Regions from separate parts of the Bifidobacterium thermacidophilum subsp. thermacidophilum DSM 15837 genome, predicted to be linked through region 1. Evidence: riboswitches for the same ligand, from Rfam matches in the RefSeq annotation. Region 1 holds a riboswitch; the other holds the start of a gene.
The links. Region 1 has a riboswitch for thiamine pyrophosphate ahead of thiM (hydroxyethylthiazole kinase). Riboswitches for the same ligand answer to the same signal wherever they lie in the genome.
Positions count from the first base shown of each region.

Region 2: linked by a shared signal. The riboswitch ahead of thiD (bifunctional hydroxymethylpyrimidine kinase/phosphomethylpyrimidine kinase) and the one ahead of thiM (hydroxyethylthiazole kinase) in region 1 are both predicted to bind thiamine pyrophosphate.

Region 1 covers NZ_AUFI01000009.1:13-7,757, reverse strand. Annotated here, with positions in the region: gene K315_RS0105590 (LacI family DNA-binding transcriptional regulator) at 187-1,251, opposite strand; gene K315_RS0105585 (thiamine-binding protein) at 1,434-1,817, opposite strand; gene thiD (bifunctional hydroxymethylpyrimidine kinase/phosphomethylpyrimidine kinase) at 1,974-3,578, opposite strand; gene thiM (hydroxyethylthiazole kinase) at 3,855-4,847, opposite strand; TPP riboswitch at 4,837-4,944, opposite strand; gene K315_RS10420 (hypothetical protein) at 5,347-6,279, shown strand; partial or broken gene K315_RS0105565 (type IV pilus twitching motility protein PilT) at 6,810-7,745, opposite strand, start outside.
Region 2 covers NZ_AUFI01000008.1:251,540-259,284, reverse strand. Annotated here, with positions in the region: gene K315_RS0105210 (GmrSD restriction endonuclease domain-containing protein) at 1-1,064, shown strand, start outside; gene K315_RS0105205 (hypothetical protein) at 1,210-3,282, shown strand; gene K315_RS0105200 (Bax inhibitor-1/YccA family protein) at 3,394-4,275, opposite strand; gene K315_RS0105195 (DMT family transporter) at 4,295-5,257, opposite strand; TPP riboswitch at 5,329-5,418, shown strand; gene thiD (bifunctional hydroxymethylpyrimidine kinase/phosphomethylpyrimidine kinase) at 5,410-7,047, shown strand; gene K315_RS0105185 (GTP pyrophosphokinase) at 7,197-7,745, opposite strand, start outside.

The DNA of each region.
Region 1 (7,745 bases):
GTAGCTGGTTTGTGAAGGGGCGTGTGTCGGGCATCCAGCGCAAGCCGTGGGACGGTGATTTCGTCGAATCGTTGAGAACATGGGACCGGCGGATCGCGCGATTTGGAGGTTCCGGGAATTCTCGCCAGCATGCCCCGGAAATCCAAAACTTCCGTATGACACCTCAGACCCTTAGAAAACCAAGCCCTACGAGACTTCTCCGACAACCGACTGTTTGGCAATGATTGCGCAGGGGATGAGCGCCGGCGATTTGTCCCCGCTAACTGTCGGGATGGTGACAGCATGGTAAGCGGGTGTTGCGCGATTTTCGGTAATCGGGTCGCCGCCTTCGATCATGGATATGACTTTGCAAGCTCCCCAGAACCCCATCTCGTAGTGGGGAAGTTCCACGCTGGTCAGCGCAGGCACCGTGGTGTCACAGATGACTTCGTGGTTGTCCACACCAATCACTGACAGGTCGCTGCCGATGGTGAGTCCATGTTTGAACGCATAGTCGTACACGTACACCGCCCGGGCATCGTTGAATGCGAACACGCCATCAGGTTCGGTCTCATCAAGCAGCCGTTCGACCGCCCCGAACGCTGGCGTGCCCTGCGATACCCGGACAATGAGTCGATTGTCAAACGGAATTCCCGCGTCGTGAAGCGCGTTCTCGTAGCCAGTCATCCGACCGGTTTGTGCAAGCGTTCCGACGCCGACTCCGATGTAGGCGATGCGCCGGCAACCGGCGTCGAGTAGATATTTCGTTGCGCTATAGCCGATGCCGACCTCATCGGGTGCGATGCTTGGATGTGCGCCGTTGCATTCCGTAGCGTTGACAACGACCACGGGCCGGTCGTTGAGAGCATGGGGAACGGATACCAGTCGGTTTGCGAATTTCGCGTAGATGTATCCGCCGACGCCCCAACCGAGCATGTGACTGAGGTCCTGTTCGAGATTCCGTTTGCCGTCCGCGTCGATGATGAACATCATGTAGCCGAGCTGGCGTGCGGCATCTTGCGCTCCGTGAATGATTTCGCCGGCGTACGGCGTAGTGGCGACTTGATCGCTGATGAAGGCGATAGTATGCGTGGCACCTTTGCGTAGGGACGCCGCGAGTTCGTTGTAGTGGTATCCCATTTCCTCGGCAGTACGTAGGATATCGCGTGCCAGATCAGGCCGCACGCGCTTGTCGTAGCGGTGATTCAGCACAAGCGACACCGTCGATGTCGATGTGTGCATCTTTGCTGCGATATCTTTGATTGTTACCACAGTCCTATTGTACTGAAATTCCGAGAGGGAGCATGGAGAATCCTGCGGAGTTTCGTATGATGACCACGTGTTGGACGACCTGTGACATCCTGCCCGCTCCGGCACAGATGGTGGCCCGCTGTTGTGCGACTATGGCGTCGCACAACAGCGGGATATGGCTTCCTGGCGCCGACGCTCGGCCGTCACTTGCCTTGGTCCTGCTTTCCGTCGAGAATCTCGTTGACCAGCTCCTGCTTGGCGTGAATCTGCCCGCTGAATCCAGGGCGAATATCCAGCCGGATGACCACGTCGGTGCGGTAGCCCTGTCCCGCGAGCTTCATCGTCGCATCGCGAATGGTGGCGAGCACCTGATCAAGATCGCCTTCGATGTTGGTGAACATGGCGTTGGTCTCGTTCGGCAGTCCCGACTGACGAATCACATCAACCGCTTGTGCCACATACGTTGATTTCTCAGGGCTCGCTCCGGCCGGGCTGATGGCGACAGCTGCGACCGTGTTGATGTACGGCTTGCCGGTTTCCGGGTCGACCGGCACTTCCTGACGTTCCGCGTTGCGATCGAGGGTCATAGTGATAGTGTTCCTTTCTGTTGGGTTCTGCTCAGGAGGCATCCGTGCTATCCGCGGGATCCCTCCGTCGATGCCTCATATGGTGGATTACCTGATGTTACTTTCTGATTATCGCCGGTCACAATGACGAGTCACTCGGCGTCCTGCGGACGAAGGTCAGCGCGTCCGCCACCGCCACGCGTGATCCATCGGCCCGGACCCGTGCCCGAGGTCCAGCCCCGCGGCGATGGCCCCGGTCAGATATGCCTTACCATCGCGAATCGCCGATGCCAGCGTCTCTCCGCGCGCCAAAGCGCTCGCAATCGCGCTGGACAACGTGCAGCCGGTGCCATGCGTATTGGGATTGTCGATATGCTCGCCACGGAACCACACCAAATTCCCGTCCGTGTCGGCGAGTACGTCGCTTGCACCCTGAACGCTGTGCCCGCCTTTGACGAGCACAGCGCATCCATACCGCGAAACCAGATGCCGGGCGGCATGAGCCATGGCATCCGGTGTGCTGATGGAACCCTCGCCGAAGTCCTGCCCGCACAGCACTTCCGCCTCGGGAATATTAGGGGTGATGAGCCGGCACAACCCAAACAGTCCGGTCAACGCGCTCTCGGCATTCGCGTCGAGCAAGCGCGTGCCGCTGGAGGAGACCATGACCGGATCGAGCACCACATTCGGTGCTTGGTACTTGCGCAATGCATCACCGATGACCGCGATGAGTCGTGCGTTGGAAACCATGCCGATTTTCGTGGCTGCCGGCGGAATATCGGTGTATACCGCATCCAGCTGGGCAGCGAGGATATCCGGGCTCACATCTTCGACCGCGCTGACGCCTTGCGTGTTCTGCGCGGTGATGGACGTGATGGCGCTCATGCCGTAGACCCCACACGCGAGCATGGTTTTCAGGTCCGCTTGAATTCCCGCCCCGCCGGAGCAGTCGCTGCCGGCAATGGTGAGTACTGCGGGCACCTCATCGGCGTTCCCCACGGATGATGTCCCCGCTGCCGGGGCATGCGAGAGCGTACGCGCCGCATACCCGTGATGTCCGCTCCCGCGAACACTCCGCCATGCATCCACCATGGCTTGTGTGGTGGCTTTCGGATCGTCCGCCCCTGCAATCGCCGACACCACGAACCAGCCGGCTGCCTTGGATGCGGCCAAATCGCGCATATCGGCAAGCGTCACGCCACCGCCGATAACGACCGGATAATCGCTGGCAGTACAGATGGTGTTGATCAAGTCGATGCTCAGGAAATGCTTGCTACCGTCATCCTCGACGACGATGGCATCAGGCTTGGTGGTGGAGGGGTGCAGCGGTGCGGCGCCGATGTAGTCGATGCAGCCGCTCGGCAGTTCGTTGATGAGTTTGACGAGGCTTTCGGTTTCCGCGCTCAGGCCGATGATGGCGTCGTCGCCGAGCAGTTGTCGCGCCTCGCGCGGGTCCATGTCGTCCTGCCCGATATGCACGCCGTCGACCTTGATACCCAGATTGCGGCACTGCCAGACGACGTCCACGCGGTCGTCGATGACGAAGGCGACCGTGTCGGACTTGCCGTTGTCTTCGATAATCTGCGCGATATCCCGTGCTGTTTCGGTGAGCTGCTTGGCGTCCGCGGTTTTGTCTCGCAACTGGATGAACGTGGCGCCGCCCTGCAGCGCGTCGTCGACGATATCGCCGACCGGGCGTCCCTTGGTATCTTGCGACCCGAGGATGCAGTAGGCGGTCAAGTCGAAGGTATCGCGCATGGAGACGTAGGGGTAGTTGGTCATGGTGTTTCTTTCTGTTATTGGGCCGATTGTGACCCTTGGTTCTGAAGTTCCGAAGTATCGTACTGGGGCATACTGCCGAATGTATAGATACTATGCAAACGATTCATTCGTTCAATATCAGCAATATCTCACTAAAATATGCCGGTGGGATGATTACGTTTGCGTAATCGTTGCTCGCCGCTGGTCTCACCGCGTCGGTGTTGCGGGCATGCCGGGCGTGCCTCTTGACGGTGGAGCAACGTCTACATTCTTGGCGCGGTTCGATTGCGACTTGTGTCAGGCCGTGCCCGCGGTGTCTGACGATACGCTGTTTTGCGACGCAGGGACTTGCAACACGATGATTGGCGATGCGGCGATGTCTTCGGCGGTGACGTTCCACAGCGCGTCAAGGAATCGGGTTTGGAAACTTCCCGGTCCGGTGCAGCCTTCCGCAGCCTGCTCGGAGGCACGGTTGTACAATGCGCTCGCAGCCAGCGCGGCGGTAAGCGGATCGGCTACGGCGAGATAGGTGGCGGTGACCCCGCCGAGCGAGCATCCGGCACCGGTGATTTTCGTCATCATCGAGCTGCCGCCGGGCAACCGGTACACGGTGTCTCCGTCGGTGACAAGATCCGTGGCGCCGGACACGGCGACAGCGGCACGGTGATTTGGCGCGTAGTTGCGCAAATATCGCGCCATCACGATTGCGGCATTTGTGGCGCTGTCCACGTCATCTACGGCTTCGACGCCTGCCGGTCGTGTGGTTCCCTTCTTGGCTCCTGTATCGGAACCTGCGGATGGGACGTTAAGATCCCAGATTCCCGCCAACGCGATGATTTCTGATGCATTGCCCCGCACAATGGTCGGGGGAGCGGAGCGGAATGACCACAGAATGGCAGAACGGGTGCGCCCGATGCCGGCGGCGACGGGGTCAAGCACCCACGGGTGGTGCATGGCTTGCAACGACCGCGCAATATTGCCGAGCACGTCCCTGAAGAACGGCAGCAGGGTGCCGACGTTGATGTAGGTGGCCTTGGCGATTGCCGCGGTGTCGATGATGTCGTCCGGCAGGTAGCTCATCGCCGCGGTGCCGCCCGCCGCGAGCTGCGCGTTGGCGACGAGGTTGACGGTCACGAAGTTCGTGAATGATTGGGCGAGCGGAGTGGTTTCCTTCACTTCACGCACAGCCTTCGCAATCAGCTGGCGCTCGGGGTCGTCCGCTGACAACGGTGTTCCGTTCAGGGCTGCGCTGGTACTGCCGGTGATATCTGGTGATGCGTCTGTGCTCATCATTGCTCCCTACGCTGGTTCTAACCAACAGGTTCTAAGGGTCAGGCACGGTGCCTTTCTCAGCCTTGCCTTGCGGCGGGCTCCCCTGCATTGGATTACTCGAGTCATCGTATGGATGCCCGTGGACACGGGGTGGATTCAGGGCGGATTGGCGCGTGCAGGTTGCACGCCGCTGAGGTTCAGGGTTCCGGATAATATTAAGAGGTTACGTATGTCCTGCCGAGTCCGAATGACGTAGGTCTTTTCCAGGCGTTGCTGACAGCGCTGAGGCTCCCCGGGGCGCTGACACGGTTGTCTTCCGGTCGCCTTGCGCCGCCGTGGATGTGTGGTTGCTGTCGGTCTTGGGATTGCCGCCCCTGTTTGGCCGAGACCCAACATGTACGACAGCGGTTTGGACATGCTTGTGGATTTCCCTTTGCCCAGTGCGTGGCAGATGGTGTTGCGCTTCTGGTTCTGCCTGCCCTCAGAAATGATGTTCACTTCAGTGTTTTCAGATGCCATGATGAGTTTTATTTCCGCATCCATCTGGGAGTGGGTAATGATGGTCGTCATCTCCAGTCTCGTCTGGGCGGTGTTTATCCATCTTGCCTATCGACGCAAGGAACTTGGTCTCCTGCTCTTCCCATATGCGATGATGAGTGTGCTGGGAGCTCGATATTTTGCCGCTCATCATGAAGGAATCATACTTGGGTTCTTCATCATGATGTTGTGTGTCCTATACCGTGACAGCCCTTTGAATACGGATGATGTTCCGGCATGGATGAAGGCCCTGGGAGCCCGCGCATTCGCACACATGAGTGAACACGATCGTGCGCTGGTAATTAATGCCGGCAAATGCGTGGGAGTGCTTCTGCTCAGCATCAGCGTCTACTGGAATGTCTACGCCTGCGTTACGGATGTGCTGTACCCGTATTCCCAGGCACGTGCCTTGAGCTCGCTGATTGAGCGTGGAAACCTGCAGAACGAGAGAATGATGTCCGGATGGACGCGATTGGAGGCGACGAAAGAGGAAAGGCAGAAATGGGAGGGCGCCTACTGCGGCGGCGGAGACAAGTGCATCGATTTCACCACATGGTATCCGGCCGACCTCATTGTCGCGAATCCGTATTTCAGCAAGAATCTGATATCGAATTCGCAAGACGGATCAAGCTATCTGTTGTGGTATCAGCCTGCGGGACAAGCCAAGAAAGACCTCGAAACGTGGAAGAACGAGGAAGAGCCGGCGCTGTATTTCACGCTATATCAGCCCTTCTATTTTAAGGATCTGGGATACAACCGTGCCGATTACATTGAGGTACGGTACGTGCACTTGGTACGTCCATGGAAGGACCAGTACAAAGCCTCGACGTGCAGCGTGTATATGCGTCGCGATGTGTATCGCAAAGTGTTCCACAAGGAGGCGCCGAAAGGGATGGTCGTCGATATCAGTTGATGTCGACGACTGATTGCTCCGGTGTTGGTCGTCAGTGTTGATTGGCGTTGATTGGCATGGTCGGCGGTGGCCGGCGGTGGCCGGGCGGGTGATGTGTCGTGTTGCGCATGCCGGCGCATGCGTGTCGTGGGGTTGGTCATGATGGTGGGCGTGACACGCGTGGGTTCTGTTGAGTTGCGCATGCCGGCGCGTGCGTGGCCTGGTGGCGTATGTGGTATTGGGGCTGCGGATGGTGGGTTCTGTCGAGTTCCGTATGCCGTGGCATGCGTGTGGTGACGGTTTGTCATGGTTGGCGATGGTTGGATGGCCGTTGTGTCGTGTTGCGTATGTGGGGACATGCGCTAATTTCCCGATATTGTTCCGGGCGTCGGTTTGTGAGGATTGGCTCGCACGATGGCAGTCCGGGTTGCCGGGGGTATGGTTCGGCCCCCGCCCGCATGGTGTGGACGGGGGCCGAAACCGGATTGGGCGCCGCTAGGGACTCAGACGCCGGGGCTCGGTAGGAGACACGTGGCTCCTACCGCCGCGGCTCAGTAGGCGACGCGGGATTGGACGAGTTTCTCGAACTCCTTGCGGTCCTGGCACCGCTGCTCGGCCACGTCGAGCTGCACGTCGCCGCGGTTGACCAGCCGCGCGAGGTCCTGGTCCAGGGTGTGCATGCCCAGGTCGCCGCCCGACTGCAACTGCGTGCGTACCTGGTGCGTCTTGCCCTCGCGGATCAGCGCGCTGATCGCCGGCGTCGCGTACATCACCTCGGTCGCCGGGACACGCCCGTGCCCGCTCGCCTTCGGCAGCAGCGTCTGCACGATCACCGCCCGCAACGTGGACGCGACCTGCACGCGGATCTGCTGCTGCTGGTTCTCCGGGTACACGTCGATCAGACGGTCCACCGTCGAGCCCGCGTCCTGCGTGTGCAGGGTCGCGAACACCAGGTGACCGGTCTCCACCGCCGTCAACGCGGTGCTGATCGTCTCCAGGTCACGCAACTCGCCGACCATGATGATGTCCGGGTCCTCACGCAACGCGTGCTTGAGCGCCTCCGCGAAACTCAACGTGTCCGTGCCGACCTCACGCTGGCTGACCACGCAGTTCTTGTGCCGGTGCACGAACTCGATCGGGTCCTCGATCGTGATGATATGGTCGTGCCGCTCCGCGTTCGCCTTGTCCACGATCGCGGCCAGCGTGGTCGACTTGCCCGAACCCGTCGGCCCGCACACCAGCACCAGGCCGCGCGGCAGGAGCGCCAGGTCCGCGATCCTCTGGTCCAGGCCCAACTGGTTGACCGTCTTGATCTCCAACGGGATCGTACGCAACGCCGCGCACACGCCGTTACGATCCTGGTACACGTTCACACGGAACCTGACCAGGTCACCGATCGCGAACGACACATCCAACTCGAGCTCCTGCTCGAACCGCTGCAACTCCTCATCCGTCGTCATCACCTGCACCGCAGCCAACGTCCGCTC
Region 2 (7,745 bases), on a different contig from region 1:
TTCATTCCATTCGCAATCTGGGCGACAGCGACGCCGTCGTGTTCCGCCCATCGTCAGCACATGCGAAGCCTCGTGGCGGTGCCGACAACGAGACCGCGCCCGAACTGCACGACGTGGACCGTCTGCTGCAGATACTGCGGGCGACCGAACGCGCCTGGGGAGTGGACTGCCTCAATCGGGCCACATCACTCGACCGTCGTCGCCGTGCCGCGACAACCGTCCGCGATCTGGACAAAGGCATGGCGCCGACCACCGTGCCCGGCCTGACCATCGACCAGTCTTCTGCCCGCCGCGCGTTGATCCGCTTGCGCGGCGAAATGCCCAACGACCCATCGTTGCCGCGCCTGCTGCTTATCCGTGCGAACGAGCAGAGTAACGGTTTCGCCATCGTCCGCCCGCGCAGCCTGCAAGCCGTGCGGATCATGCCCGAGCCGACGGGCAAAGACCGGTTGGAGGACGGATGGACCCAAGCCGACTTGGAGTACTGGTCGGACCGTCTGGGCAATATGGCGCTGAGCCAAACGAACAACACGAAATTGGAACATGTGACATCCTTCCGCGAACGCCGCGACCGGATGCTCACCATGAGCGCGTCCAAACGTTTCCCACTGACCCGCCAACTGGAAGACATCGTCACCTGCACGCCGCAGACGCTTGCCGGTCGGCAGCAGGAGACAGTCGAGCTCATCGCCCAGTACTGGGGGATCCCGTATGACCATCAGGAAATCCTGCCGGCGTCCACACAGCCCAATCAGCATGTGGCCGATGAGCCTGACGAACCGCGAGTGAGGACTTCACGCCGGGTGACCATCGCCGCGGTATTGCGCGCCGGGCTGCTGACCGCAGGCGAACAGCTGGAATGGAAACGGCCGCGCAAAGGCGAACTGTGGAAAGCGGAAATCACTCCGCAAGGCACAATGCGTTTGGAAAACGGCGAGGAGTACACCACGCCGACCGCGGCCGCCCGCGCGGTAGGCGGCGGCAGCCAAGGGCTCAACGTGTGGAAACGTAGTGACGGCACCAGCTTGGCCGATATCTGGAAGCAATACCGTATGCGTGGCTGAGCCCCCGAATCCCGTTTTCGCCAGGTCGCCCGCGGCGGTGTTCGGCGAATCTGTGCCGACTTCAGATTCCGTGGCGTCCAAAGGCACGGCATGGGCTAGGGTTGGAAGCGATTGATGATGATGGTTGCGGAGGGACATTGAGCAGATGAGCGTCATACGATATTGCCCGCATTGCGGTTCTGAGGTCTTTTACGACGGGGATATCTGCATGAATTGCGGTGGTACGCTCGAAGGTCCGGACCCTCATGGATCCGACACACCGACGCAGGCGATTCCGCGCCGCATGCAGCCTGCGTCGTCGTATGATGCCCAGGAACAGCCCACGCGCCCGATATCTCGGCGCGAATACATCCAGCAGGCGCAGATGGCAGCCATCAACGGGTCGGCTGATCTCGCCGCGCTCGCCGCGTCCGCCCATTCGGTCATTCCACACGCCAAAACGCGTCCGGGTGCTGCACAGAGTGCAATCGGAACGGTTGATGGAGTGCATTCGGACGTCGCTTCGGGGAACACTCAGGAAGGCGCACACGAAAGCGGCCAATCGTCCGCCCGCACAGGGCAGGGACGGTCCGTCTCAGGGGAGACCGGTACATCGGCCACCGAGCCTGCACAGACCGAAACCGCGAAGAAGGACTACCATTTCGCGCTCGATTGGGCGTCGGACACGTGGGGAATCCCGTCGCTGCCGGAAGGAATCTGGAGTCTGAACACCGACAATGCCGAAGGGCAATCCGCAACGTCGTCGCAACAGCAATCCGACCATCAGCCGGTTGCGCAATTCCCAGACGAGGCTGACAACGCGGCCGACGATGTATCAGATGCCGAGCACACCAATCACACCGATGAAGCCGATGCTTCCGGCAGCAACGACATACCCGGCACGGGTGATACTCCGAATACCGTTCAGGACTTGAACGATGACGATACGGAAGGCGAGGAGGAGCCGGCTGCACAGGACAGTGCGGACACGAACCCGCAAACCGCGGAGAATCGGAAGATCTCCCCGGACAGCGGTCATACGCCAGACGATGAGGAATCCTCTTCGCCCGTCTCGGCGCAATACCCGTCAATCGAACAGGTGTCAGCAGCGCAACCCGCGCAACCGGATGATGCCCTGACATCGGATGAGCGGATTGAAACCCCATCCGACGCACCGTCATTCGACGCGTCGTCTGATGTCCCATACTCCGATACGCAGGCGCCCGACACACAGGAGTCTGGCAGCGACGAACTGACCCAGGTCATCGACCGCGATGCCATCGGTACGGAAACCGGCCCGTTGCCGTACAATATCCCGCCGGCTGAAATGACGGAACGCACCGCGGCGATCTACGAGTCTACGAACGAGTTCCCGTTTGCATTCGAGCAATCCGGCGAGGGAGAGGCGCGCGCGGAAGAGCCGTTGCCGTCTGACGAAGCCGACACCACCGGGCAGCTTCCTGTCGCCGAGGAGCCCACCGGCGACAATGAAGCGACCGTCGCCATCCCCGCCGACGCGAATCAGCCCGCCTACCGGCCCAACGGCGAAGCACCGCAGACAAACCGGAATGCGGCAAGCAGCCGCGTCAAGGCCGCACGTCCGGAGGAATCGCCAGCAGCAGGCAAAACCGCGACCCCGGTGCGCGCCACGATTATCATCGTGGTTGTTGTCGCGCTGTTGGTGTGCGCGGGTATTGTGTTCGCACTGACACGCCATCATGGCACATCGGCGACCCAACCGTCTGCGAACGCCACAGCCAGCGCCTCAGCGCCTGCATCTCCGTCGGCTGACGCATCGACATCGGCTTCTTCGTCGTCACCATCCGCAGCTGCCACACCGTCTCCGGCGGGTGTGTACACGAATGATGCGATGGGGTACCGGGTGTCCATCCCCGACGGCTACGTCTGGCATGAGGAAACCGATAACGGCGCGACACGAACCTTCACCGACGATTCAATCGGCATGACCATCAAGGTCTCCGGCGCATCGAATACGACTGGTGCTACGGTTTCGAGCGAATACTCCGCCTGCGCTTCCGGGCGCAGTGTGTCCTACCATCTGCTGTCCGGCGACATCATGGTGTGCAGTTATGCGGAGAACGGCACCATCACATACGTGAAGGAGATCGTCACCCAGCAGTCGATTCTCACGTTGCGTTTCGATTATGCGCAGTCCGCTCAGGAGAAGGGGTCGGCGGTGATCGACGAGGTGTTCCCGACCTTCGTTTCGACGCGCTGATGCATGCACACGTGACTATGATTCGGGCCCGGTCCCTGATGAGGGGACCGGGCCCGATTGCGATCATCACACGTGCTGTGCGACGTATGCACCGCGCAGCACGTGTGATCCTTAGTCGCGGCTGCCGAACAGACGCAGCAGATACAGGAACATATTCACGAAATCAAGATACAGATTCAACGCGCATACGATTGACAGGCTCTTGATTGCTTCAGGCTGTCCGGCGTACTGCGCGAACAGGACACGGGTTTTCTGCGCGTCGTACATGGTCAGCCCGGCGAAGATGAGCACGCCGATCGCGGAGATCACCATGATTCCGGTCGAACCCGGAGCGACGAGCATGATGACGAATTCGCCGACAATCAAAGTGATGAGCGCGGCCAGAAGAATGGGGCCGGCTTTCAACAGACTGGAACGCATGGTCAGCGACAGCATGGTCAGCACGAAGAAGAACCCGGTGCACAGCGCAAGAACCGTTCCGATTGAGCCAAGGTCGTAAATCATGAAAATCGAGCTCAACGTGAAGCCCATCAACGCGGCATATAGGTAGAACAGGACGCGTGCGGCTCCCGCCTTGAGATTCATCGCACGATTGCCGATGGCGATGGCCATGACAATCTGCACGAGCATCAGACCAATCCACCCTAGGCTGCCGGTGGCCGCCAGGAAGCTGTTGAGCAGTCCGAAGGTCTGGGTGAGCACCGCCACTACGGCTGTTACCGCGAGACCGGCAGTCATTTCGGCGTAGGCGCGGATCATTGAGGTCCGTTCCGCATGTTCGGTGACTGACGCGACCTGGGCGGGAATGGCCGAAGCTGGGGCTGCATATCCTGCGCTCGTGCCGGCGCCGGCAGGGGACTGATAGTAAACGGCCTGTGGCTGCGCGGTCGGCTGGCCATACTGGGGTTGGCCGTACTGTGGCTGTCCCTGTCCGTCGGCCTGGTATTGGATGTGTTGAGGTGAGGGATTCTGGGGCTGCTGATCGTAGGTCATGATTGTTCCTTTCTTGCGATTATTCTATGGTCTTTTGCTGGGAATCATCTGGAGAAAATCGTCTGATGAGATGTTCTGGATCGATTTGGGCGAGAATCGTGCCGAGGAAAATCATGGCACAGCCCACATATCCGCGTCCCGACATCGTCTCATGCAAGATCAGCGCTCCGCCGACAGCTGAGAAGAACGATTCCAACGACATAATCATCGAGGCCTGCGATGGTGGAACAACCCGCTGCCCGACCACCTGCAGCGTGTATGCGACGCCCACCGACATGATGCCCGCGTACGCGAGCGCGCCCGCACAGGCCAACGCACCCTGCCAATCCACCTGGTGTAACACCAATGTCGACACCCAGCTGAGCAGCGAGACCACCAGATACTGGCCAAGCGACAATGCAATCGGATTGAGCCTGCCGCCCACCCGATCAATGACGAGAATATGCGTGGCATACAATACCGCGCTCGCCAGCAGCACCAGATCGCCCACACTGATGGTGCGGATGGAGTCGGTGACGCACAGCAGATAGAACCCGACTATCGACACAATAATCGCCAGTACGGTGAGCATGTGGATCCGCCGATGCAGGAACAGGAGACCGAGCACCGGAACCAGCACGATATACAAGGCGGTCACGAATCCGGAATGCCCGGCGGACATGCTCAATTGGACCCCGTATTGCTGCGAGGTGGCGCCGGCCCACAAAATCAGCCCGCACACCGCGGACCATACCGCCACAGTGCCGCGGCTGGCTTTCGGGGACTGCCGCGTTGCCGCGCGCCCCGCCTGAATCCTTGACATCACGACAAGCACGGGCATCAGTGACACGGCGCCCAAGGTGAATCGGATCGCATTGAAGAACATCGGGGAAACCGATTGCATGCCCTGCACTTGGCTGACGAAGGCGAATCCCCAGATCAGGGATGTCAGCAGCAACAACGCACTGCCGACGATACGGCGTCGTTTCTCATTCTCTCGCATGATTCCAGCATATCCGAACCGAGCGGACGTGTGCAGGGCGGCATTGACCGTGGGGTCGGCTATGGTGGATTGCCGGTGACACGGGGTGCCGACAGGCTGAGAACACACCCGTTGAACCTGATCTAGTCAGCACTAGCGAAGGGATGTCCGGCATGAGTGAGCCGCAATACCAGCAATCAAATGAAACCCCGAGCGTCACCGGCGCCATGGCGGCGCTCGCACAATTGGAGGCCGCGGGGGAGCGTGCGGCAGACGCGCCATCCCGGCTGAGAGTCCTGTCCATCGAAGGTTCAGACCCGATCGGCGGCGCCGGCACCATGGCGGACATGAAAGCGTTCACTGCACAAGGAGTGTTCGGGTATGCGGCCATGACCAGCGTCCTCGCACAGAACACCCAGGGCGTGACCAGCATCGTCAACATGGAGCCGGACTTCCTTGTCGCGCAACTCAATGCGGTCAGCGACGACGCAATCATCGACTCGATGAAAATCGGTATGCTCGGCACCCCCGAACTCGTCGAAGCGGTCAAAGGGTGGCTGACCGCATTGGAGCAGCATTACCGTGACGAGGGCATCGCCAAACCGGTAGTCGTCCTCGACCCGGTCATGTACGCGAAATCCGGTGACGCCCTGCTCACCACGCAAGCCGAACAGGCCCTGCGCAACATCATCCCCATGGCTGACATCATCACGCCGAATGTGCCGGAACTCGCTGCACTCGCCGACGCCGACCAGCCAGCCGCGGATATCGACACGCTGGAATCCATGGCACGCGAGGTATGCAAGCGCTATGGCGTCGCCGTATACGCCAAAGGCGGTGCGCTCGCGCTCGCCGGCGGCGCGTCAAGCACCGACGTCCTCGCCGAACCGTCCGACGGGCAGGGCGAGGTGCGCACCACGCGTATCGAAGGCCGTGCGGTGCGCACCCACAACGTCCACGGTACGGGGGACACCCTGTCCAGCACGCTCGCCGCGCTGCGTCCGCAATGCGACACATGGGAGCAGGCCGCACGCCGTGCGAAAACGTGGATGAACGGGGCGATCGCCGTCGCCGACCGTTTGCACGTGGGCAAAGGGCACGGGCCAGTCGATTTCACATGGCAGCACGCGCCGACCGGATTGCGCTTCAGCGCCGACTACTGGAACCGTGTGCGGCCCATCCGCGAACGGATTCACGGCATGCGCTTCATCACCAGCATGGTGGATGCCACGCTGTCATTGGAGGATTTCGCGTTCTACCTGCATCAAGACGACATCTATCTGACCGATTACACGTCGCTGCTGGCGCTCGCCTCCTCGCGTGCCGACCGCCTGGACGAGCGGGTGTTCTTCGCACAGGCGGCTTCCGGAGGTGTGGATTCCGAGGTAATGTTCCACCACAACTGGTACGTCAAGCATGGATTCGACCCGTCTGGCACTTCCCGCTCCGAGGTGACCGCGGCCTATATCGGCCACGAGCATCGGGTCGCCGATTCCGGCTCGTATGCCCGGCTTGCCGCCGTGGTCATGCCGTGTTTCTGGATGTACGCCGCCATGGGCAAGGAAATGCGCGAGCAGGTGCGCAACAAGCATATTGATGTCGACACACATCCCTTCGGCGAGTGGATCCGCATGTACTCCGACCCGGAATTCACCGAGAGCACGCTGCGCGAGGTGCAGATCTGTGATCGGCTGGCCGCCGAAGCATCGATTGACGAATATGAGCATATGATGCATGCGGCGCTCGTTTCGTCGGAGCATGAGTTCCGCTTCTTTGAACAAGGACTGACCAGACCTGCGCTGGGATTCTAGGGTATTTTGGGGTCTCAAGGCCTTGAGACCCAGGGGTCCGGCGCCCCCACGATGGTATTGACATTCTGCGCCGGGAAGAACATCTGGTGCGCCTTGTCGGCAAGCGGGACGCACCAGATGTTTCGGGATTCTGCGCAAGACGCGAGACGTCAGGCCTGCGGAGCCTCCTCAACACGCGGGGCCCCGGTGATATCGCGGTGAATGCCCTGCATTTGCGCTTCGATGTTCTGCAGACTACGCGCGCAATCGAGCAGGGTTTGCGAATGTTCGGCGAGTTTGGCGTCGGGCAGGTCGGATTTATAACGCAACTGGTGTTCAAGGCTCGCCCAGTAATCCATCGCGATGGTGCGGAACTGCACTTCGACCGGCGTGTAATGCGCCCCCGCGGACAGGAATACCGGCACGGCGTAAATCACATGGAGACTGCGATAGCCATTCTGCTTGGGGTTCTTGATGTAATCCTTGACGCGCAGCACCTGGATATCCGATTGTGCCGACAGGTAGTTCGAAACCGAGTACACGTCATCGCGGTAGTTGCAAATCACGCGGATACCGGCGACATCGAACAGGTTGTCTTTGATTGACCGGGTATTGATTGGCAGTGATTTGCGTTGCAGTTTGCCGAGGATGGAATCCACCGATTTCAATCGCCGTTCTATATGATGGATCGGATTGTGGGCGAATCGCACTTGGAATTC